Regions from separate parts of the Variovorax sp. 05T418 genome, predicted to be linked through region 2. Evidence: predicted binding sites of a transcription regulator. Region 2 holds the regulator's gene; the other holds the start of a gene.

Region 1 (4,331 bases), on a different contig from region 2:
CGGTGAGCAGCGCGCCGACGATGCCGCCGACACCGTGCACGCCGAACACGTCGAGCGAGTCGTCCGCGCCGAGCAGCTTCTTGAGGCCGTTGACGCCCCAGAGGCAGGCGAAGCCGGCGATGAAGCCGATGATGATCGCGCCCATCAGGCCGACGTTGCCGGCGGCCGGGGTGATGGCCACCAGGCCTGCCACGGCGCCTGAAGCGGCGCCCAGCATCGAGGCCTTGCCGCGCATCAGCGCTTCACCGATGCACCATGCGAGCACGGCAGCGGCCGTGGCGGTGAAGGTGTTCATGAAGGCGAGCACGGCGCTGGTGCCGGCTTCCAGGGCCGAACCGGCGTTGAAGCCGAACCAGCCGACCCACAGCAGCGAAGCGCCGACCATGGTGAGCGTGAGCGAGTGCGGCGTGAAGGCTTCCTTGCCGTAGCCCACGCGCTTGCCGATCACGAAGGCGCCCACCAGGCCCGCCACGGCGGCGTTGATGTGCACCACGGTGCCGCCCGCGAAGTCGAGCGCGCCCCACTGCCAGATCAGGCCGGCCTTGGCGTTCTGTGCGTCCACCACGTTGGCGGCGGTGTAGGCGTCCGGGCCCATCCAGAACCAGACCATGTGCGCGAGCGGCGCATAGCTGAAGGTGAACCAGATGACCATGAACAGCAGCACGGCCGAGAACTTGGCGCGTTCCGCGAAGGCACCCACGATCAGGCAGCAGGTGATGCCGGCGAAGGTGGCCTGGAAGGCGGCGAACAGCAGCTCGGGGATGTAGACGCCCTTGCTGAAGGTGGCGCCGGGCGCGAACACGCCGGTGGCCGGATCGAAGATCCCCTTCATGAAGAGCCGGTCGAATCCGCCGAAGAAGGCGTTCCCCTCGGTGAACGCGAGGCTGTAGCCATAGATGAGCCACAGCACCACGATCATCGAGAAGGTGACCATCACCTGCATCAGCACCGACAGCATGTTCTTGCTGCGCACCAGGCCGCCGTAGAACAGCGCCAGGCCGGGAACGGTCATCATGATGACGAGCAGCGTGGACAGCATCATCCAGCTGGTGTCACCCTTGTTGAAGGAAGGAGCGGCAGGCGCCGCGGCGGGCGCTGCTTCGGCAGCCGCAGCGGGTGCGGCGGCAGCCGGAGCGGCCGCAGGTGCCGGAGCAGCGGCTGCGGGCGCGGACGCCGCCGGCGCCTCGGGCGTGGCAGCAGGCGCCTGGGCGAAGCTCGCCGTGCCTGCAGCGAGCAGGCTCAGGCCGAGCGCGAGAGAAACAAGCAGTTTTTTCATGGTTGTTGTTTTCCGGGCTGGATCAGAGGGCTTCGCGGCCGGTTTCACCGGTGCGGATGCGAACGACCTGCTCGAGGTTGTAGACAAAAATCTTTCCGTCGCCGATCTTGCCGGTGCGCGCCGCGCCCTCCACGGCTTCGATCACGCGGTCCACGAGGTCGTCGGACACCGCCGCCTCGATCTTGACCTTGGGCAGGAAGTCGACCACGTACTCCGCGCCGCGGTACAGCTCGGTGTGGCCCTTCTGGCGGCCGAAGCCCTTGACCTCCGTGACCGTGATGCCCTGCACGCCGATGGCCGAGAGGGCTTCGCGCACCTCGTCGAGCTTGAACGGTTTGATGATGGCTGTGACCAGCTTCATGATGACTTTCTCCTTCTTGGATGGAATGGATGGTGCGGCAGCTTGGGCCGCACCTTGTTCTTGTGCCTGCTTACAGGGTCTTGCTGAGCGTAACGATGAAGCGCGCCTTGTTGGGCGAATAGGTGGTCTGACCGAAGGTGCCGAAGCCGAGGTCGACGCCCGGGTTGGACACGGCCAGGTACGAGCTCTTCTTGTTGGCGCCCTGGATCGAGCCGGCCAGTGCGAGGCCGCTGCCGAAGTCGTACGACACGCCCACGTTGTAGTCCACGTAGCTCTTGTAGCCCAGGCTGCGGATGTCGCTGGACATGTGGGTGTAGCCCACGGCGGCCTTCAGCGTGAGCTTGGGCACGATCTCCTTGCTGTAGGCCAGGTTCAGGTAGCCGGTGTTGGTGCCCTTCAGGCCCGAGCCGGCCTTGTTGCCCGCGTAGCCGAAGTAGTCCTTCGACACCGTGTGCGAGTATTTCAGCGTGAACGAGCCGATGGCCTCGTCGGCCCAGGTGCCGGCGCCGTACAGCTCGGTGGTGTTGCCGGCGGAGTTGCCCGGGTAGATGTAGGTCAGCGCGCCCACGTCCATGTCGAAGGGGCCGGCCTTGAACTTGTAGCCGCCGTAGATGTCGCTCTCGATGCTGTTGCCCTTGAGCCAGTTGACGCTGGAGTTCCAGTTGCCCACGTAGAAGCCGGTCTCGCCGAAGGCGTAGTCGAAGCCGCCCTGGATCGCGGGCTTGAAGCCCTTGGTCTTGGCGTAGTCGTTCTTCCCGATCATGTCCTGGTCCTGGCCGCGGAACTTGTAGTTGCTGGTCAGTGCCACATTCCCCGTGAGCTGTGCGCTCGCAAGCATCGGCAGGGCAGCAAGGGCGGCCACGGCCATTGCCTGGGCGAATTTACGGTGCATCATCGAGACTCCTCGGAGTTGGTTGGATTGTTGGGGGACACCGTCTCATAGCAGGGAGCGTGCCAAAGTGCACGTTTTGCCCTGCGGCACGGCGGCCGCCCCCGCACCTGCAACCCAGGCGAAATAGTTACAAGCGTGTTCAGTTGCGGTACCCCATGGGGCACCGCGGTGCATGAGCCCGGCCAAAAACGGGCGCACCACAATGGTGAGAGGGAGTGGAATGAGCCTGTCTTTGGTGCAAAGCCGCGCTTTGCTTGGGCTGGAAGCGGCCAGTGTCACGGTCGAGGTGCATCTGGCGAACGGCCTGCCGAGCTTCACGCTCGTCGGGCTGGCGGAAACCGAGGTCAAGGAGGCGCGCGAGCGGGTGCGCTCGGCCATCCAGAACGCCGGCCTGGAGTTTCCGAACAACAAGAAGATCGTCGTCAACCTGGCGCCGGCCGACCTGCCCAAGGATTCCGGCCGCTTCGACCTGCCGATCGCGCTCGGCATCCTCGCGGCCAGCGGGCAGATCCAGCCTGCGCTGCTGGCGGGCCATGAATTTGCCGGCGAGCTCTCCCTTTCAGGCGAACTGCGGCCGGTGCGCGGCGCGCTCGCCATGGCGCTGGCCCTGCACACGAGCGGCATCGCGACACGGCTGGTGCTGCCCGCCGCAAGCGCCCAGGAAGCGGCGCTGGTGCCCGGCAGCGAGGTGTACGGCGCCAGGCACCTGCTGGACGTGGTGCAGCGCTTCATGCCCGAGGGCGCCGCGCTGCCGCAAGGCGAGGAACAGCAGCAGCAGCAGCCCGCCGCCGACGGCTGGGCCCGCGTGCACGCCGCAGCCGCGGCGGCCGCGCCGCTCTATGCCGACCTGGCCGACGTCAAGGGCCACGCCGGCGCCAAGCGCGCCCTCGAGATCGCCGCCGCGGGCGGGCACAGCCTGCTGATGGTCGGCGAGCCCGGCTCGGGCAAGTCGATGCTGGCGCAGCGCTTTGCCGGCCTGCTGCCGCCCATGAGCGTCGACGAGGCGCTGGAGAGCGCGGCCGTGGCCAGCCTGGCCGGCAGTTTTTCGGCCGCGCGCTGGATGAACCGGCCGACCTCGGCGCCCCACCACACATCGAGCGCCGTGGCGCTGGTGGGCGGCGGCTCGCCCCCGCGGCCCGGCGAGATCTCGCAGGCGCACCATGGCGTGCTCTTCCTAGACGAGTTCCCGGAGTTCGCGCGCTCGGCCCTCGAGGCGCTGCGCGAGCCGCTGGAGACGGGCACCATCACCATCGCGCGCGCCGCCCGTCGCGCCGAGTTTCCGGCGCGCTTCCAGCTGGTCGCGGCCATGAACCCCTGCCCTTGCGGCTACCTGGGCTCGACGCTGAAGGCCTGCCGCTGCACGCCGGACCAGATCTCGCGCTACCAGGCCAAGCTCAGCGGCCCGCTGCTGGACCGCATCGACCTGCACATCGAGGTGCCCGCGGTGTCGGCGCAGCAGCTCATCGATGCGCCGCCCGGCGAATCCACGGCCAGCATCCGCACCCGCGTGGTGGCCGCGCGCGAGTTCGCGCTGCAGCGCCAGGGCAGCCCCAACCAGGCGCTGCAGGCCGGCGCCATCGACAAGCATGCCGCACTCGACGATGCGGCACGCAAGTTCGTCTACAACGCCGCCGCCAAGCTCGGCTGGTCGGCGCGCAGCACGCACCGCGCGCTCAAGGTGGCGCGCACCGTGGCCGACCTGGCGGGCGCCGAATCGGTGGGGGTGGTGCATGTGGCGGAGGCGGTGCAGTACCGCAGGGCGCTGCGGAACTGAGCGCCCCCGCCAAGGCGCAGAGCAGCGC
Region 2 (4,331 bases):
GTGATCTTCTGCATCGAGACCGGCTGGTATGCGGTCGTCGCGCTGGCGCTGTCGTCGGCGGCGCCGCGCTCGGCCTATCTGCGCTACAAGGCCTGGATCGACCGCGCGGCCGGCGGCGTGATGGTGCTGCTGGGCCTCAAGCTGCTGTCGGGCGTGCGCAGCAGCAGCTGAGCCGCGCGGACTACAGCAGGCTCTCGGGCGTCAGCGGCGCCAGCATCTCGAGCATGGTGCGGCCCCAGAAATCGGAGTCGGGCTCCTCGTTCAGCACGGTGGTCCGGCCGGCCTCCTCCTCGCTGATCCACTCGATGCGCGCATTGCCGCTGTCCTTCGCAAAGCGCAGCCGGTAGGCGCCCTGCTGCTTCAGCACCTCGATGAGCTTGAGCGTCTGCTGCGCCATCTCGGGGCTGCGGATGAACAGGCCGATCTCGGTGTTGTGCGTTTCGGAGCGCGGGTCGAAGTTCATCGAGCCAACGAAAAGAACCTGCCGGTCGATCACCGCCGACTTGGCATGCAGCCGCCCCACCGAAGTGCCGAACAGGCCGAGGCGCACGCTGCGACGCGTGCGCGTGGTGCTCAGTTCGTACAGCTCGGCGCCGAGCTCGAGCATCTCGGGCCGGTAGCGGCGGTAGGCGGTGTGGACCAGCGGCTCGTCGGTGGCGGCGAAGGAATTGGTGACGATGCTGATCTTCACGTTGCGCCGGCGGATCTCGCGCATCACTTCGAGCCCCGCCTTGCCCGGGATCAGGTAGGGCGAGACGATGGTCACCTCGGAGCGCGCGCGGCGCATCTGCTCGACCACGTTGTAGCGCACGCTGTCGACGTCGAGCAGCGGCACGCCGCCGTACGAGGCGGTCTTGCCGATCACGCGCTCGGGCGAATCGGCATACGCCTCGGCCAGCGTCCAGATCAGGTCGAGCTTGCCGGCATCCAGGTCTTCGGCGATCGGGCTGTAGCCGAGCAGGTCGTTGGGCGCGGGCCGGGGCGGCGGCGGCGTGGTGTCCGGGCCGGTGGCGGTGTCGAAGCGCTTCTGCAGCTCGTCACGTGTCAGTGTGCTGGCCACCACCGACTGGACCGGCCGCACATAGACGCTGTTCCAGTACTGGTCGAACAGCGCGCCCAGGCGCGGAATCAGCGCGCCGGCGACGAAGGTATCGAGATCGAGAAAATTCTCGCCCGCCGTGCGCCTGAAATACTGGTTGCCGATGTTGCGCCCGCCCGCCACCGCCATCGCGCCATCGGCGATGAAGAGCTTGTTGTGCATGCGCCGGTTGACGCGGCTGAAGTCGAACAGCGAGGCGGTGAAGCGCCTGAGCAGGCTGCCGCGCCCGGCCGGAAAGGGATTGAACAGGCGCAGCTCGACATTCGGCGTGGCGGCCAGGCCGAGCAGCAGCTCGTCCTCGCCCGAGGTGTAGAGATCGTCCATCAGGAGCCGCACGCGCACGCCGCGCCGGGCCGCATCGCGCAGCGCGCGCAGCAGGTAGCGGCCGGTCTCGTCGTTCTCGATCTGGTAGTACTGCACGTCGAGCGTGCGCTGGGCGCGCCGCGCGAGCTGGATGCGCGTGTCGAAGGCGAAATCGCCGCCCGGCATCAGGCGAAAGCCGCTCAGGTCGGGGTCGGGCTGCGAGGCCAGCGCGATCTTGCCGAGCGCGGTGTCGGCCGAGGCGGCCATGGCCCGGGTGCCCGGGCGCGGCGCCTCGTCGGGCAGGGTGGCGCAGCCGGCGAACAGCAGCACCGCCGCCATGGCGAAGACCCATTGCCCACAGCGCGACAGCAGGCGACGGGCCATCGGCGGCTTTCTACAGCGCCTTGCGGAGGTTGGCGGGCGCGATGCGCAGGGCCTCGCGGTACTTGGCCACGGTGCGGCGCGCGCACTCGATGCCCTGCTCCTTGAGCATCTCGGAGATCTGGCTGTCGGACAGCGGCTTCTTGATGCTCTCGGAGCTCACGAACTGCTTGATCAGCGCGCGCACCGCGGTGCTCGATGCATTGCCGCCGGTCTCGGTGCCCAGCGCCGAGCCGAAGAAGTACTTGAGCTCGACCGTGCCGAAAGGCGTGGACATGTACTTGGCCGTGGTCACGCGCGAGATGGTCGATTCGTGCAGGCCGAGTTCGTCGGCAATCTCGCGCAGCACCAGGGGTCGCATCGCGAGCTCGCCGTGCACGAAGAAGCTCTTCTGCCGCTCGACGATGGCGTTGCTCACGCGCAGGATGGTGTCGAAGCGCTGCTGGATGTTCTTGATGAACCAGCGCGCCTCCTGCAGCCGCTGCGACAGCGCCTGGCTGCCCTCGCCCTTGTGCGACTTGAGCGCGCCGGCATAGATGTCGTGCACGCGCAGCCGCGGCATCACTTCGGGGTTGAGCATGACGCGGAACTTGGCATTGGTGCCGCGGCCGATCTTGGTGACGATCACGTCGGGAATCACGATGTTGCGCTCGACATCGACAAAACGGCGGCCCGGCTTGGGCTCCAGGCGCGAGATGACCTGCAGCGCCGAGCGCACCAGCTCTTCGTTGGTGCGCGTGAGCGTGGCCAGGCGCTTGAAGTCGCGCCGCGCGAGCAGCTCCATCGGCTGCTTGCAGATCGCGATGGCGGTCTTGCGCACCAGCGCCTGTTCCTCGGTCTCGCTTTCGCTGGCGAGCGCGCGCAGCTGGATGCAAAGGCATTCGCCCAGGTCGCGCGCGCCGACGCCGGCCGGCTCCAGGCTCTGCAGCAGGCCGAGCGCCACCTGGAAGTGGTGCACCAGCTCGTCGAACTGGTCGTTGTCGTCGCCCGCGAGGCCCGAGGCCAGCGCCGGCAGGGAGTCTTCGAGATAGCCGTCGTCGTTGAGCGATTCGATCAGGAAGCGCAGCGCGGCGCTGTCGTTCTCGTTGAGCCGCAGGCTCAGCGCCTGCCGGTGCAGGAAGGACTGCAGCGACTCCTGGCTGCGCGCGAGCTCGGTGGCGTCGGCGCGCTCGTCGTCGCCCAGGTTGTTCTGGCGCGCGGGGGCATCGCTGCCCCATTCGCTGTCGTCGGGCGCCATGTCGACGGTGCCGTCGCCTTCCCAGTCGGGCTCGCGCTCGGTGGCGTCGGCGGCGGGAACCTCGGACTCGGCCGTGGAGGCGGTTTCGCTGGACGTGGCGGTCGCGCTGCTGGCCGGGGCCGAGCTGAATTCGCCCTCGGCGGCTTCACCGGCCTCGTCGCGCGGCACCGGCGTGTCGATGGCGTCGAGCCCGAATTCCTCGCGCGCGGCTTCTTCCGCGGTGCGTTCGAGGAACGGGTTCTCGTCCAGCATCTGCTCCACTTCCTGGCTCAGTTCGAGCGTGGACAGCTGCAGCAGCCGGATCGACTGCTGCAGCTGGGGCGTGAGCGCCAGGTGCTGCGAAACGCGAAGGGACAGCCCTTGCTTCATGGAGACCGACTCCTCCCTTACATCCGGAAGTGCTCGCCGAGGTACACCCTGCGTACTTCGGCGTTGTCGACGATCTCCGAGGGTGTGCCTTGTGCCAGCACATGCCCGTCGCTGATGATGAACGCGTGATCGCAGATGCCCAGCGTTTCACGCACGTTGTGGTCGGTGATGAGCACGCCGATGCCGCGCTCCTTCAGGAAGCTGATGATCCGTTGGATTTCGATCACCGCGATCGGGTCGATGCCGGCAAAGGGCTCGTCCAGCAGGATGAAGCGCGGCTGCGTGGCCAGCGCGCGGGCGATCTCGACCCGGCGCCGCTCGCCGCCCGAGAGCGCGAGCGCGGGCGAATCGCGAAGATGGTCCACCCGCAGGTCGGCCAAAAGGCCCGAGAGGCGCTCCTCGATGCGCTGCTTGGTTAGCGGCGCGGGCTTGCCGCTGGCGTCGGGCTCGCGCTGGAGCTCGAGCACGGCGCGCACGTTTTCCTCGACCGTGAGCTTGCGGAAGATCGAGGCTTCCTGCGGCAGGTAGCTCAGGCCCATGCGCGCGCGCCGGTGGATCGGCATGTGGGCGATGGGCTCGCCGTCGATGGTGATCTCGCCCGCATCGGCCCGCACCAGCCCCACGATCATGTAGAACGAGGTGGTCTTGCCGGCGCCGTTGGGGCCGAGCAGCCCGACGACCTCGCCCTTTTGCACGTCGAGCGAGACATCCCGCACGACCTTGCGGCTGCCGTAGCTCTTCTGCAGGCCGCGCACCACCAGGCGGCTGCCCGGCGTGCCGTCGGCGTTCTGGGTTCCAGCGGCTTCGATCACTTGCGCCTTTCCCCGTCGCCGCCCAGCGTGGTGCTCGAGCGCAGGCCGGCACCGGGTGCCGGCTGGGGCGCGGCCGCCGCTGGCGCGGCCCGTCCGCCGGCGGGCGCCGAGGCTCCGGGCGCCGGCGCGG

Evidence for each region. Region 2 encodes sigma-54, which starts transcription at its own class of promoters, with help from an activator protein. Its sites were predicted from a motif close to TGGCANGNAANCTGCTTT; they were not measured.
Region 1: a site for sigma-54 is predicted at 2,577-2,594, ahead of AC1DMS_RS19030 (TorF family putative porin). Genes of this name have one in related genera too.

Annotation. Positions count from the first base shown of each region.
Region 1 is NZ_JBFTLJ010000009.1:105,694-110,024, forward strand. Features, by position in the region: gene AC1DMS_RS19020 (ammonium transporter) at 1-1,276, opposite strand, end outside; gene glnK (P-II family nitrogen regulator) at 1,299-1,637, opposite strand; gene AC1DMS_RS19030 (TorF family putative porin) at 1,708-2,532, opposite strand; gene AC1DMS_RS19035 (YifB family Mg chelatase-like AAA ATPase) at 2,750-4,303, shown strand.
Region 2 is NZ_JBFTLJ010000011.1:81,759-86,089, reverse strand. Features, by position in the region: gene AC1DMS_RS21695 (LysE family translocator) at 1-171, shown strand, start outside; gene AC1DMS_RS21690 (phospholipase D family protein) at 182-1,786, opposite strand; gene AC1DMS_RS21685 (RNA polymerase factor sigma-54) at 1,797-3,389, opposite strand; gene lptB (LPS export ABC transporter ATP-binding protein) at 3,407-4,201, opposite strand; gene lptA (lipopolysaccharide transport periplasmic protein LptA) at 4,198-4,331, opposite strand, start outside.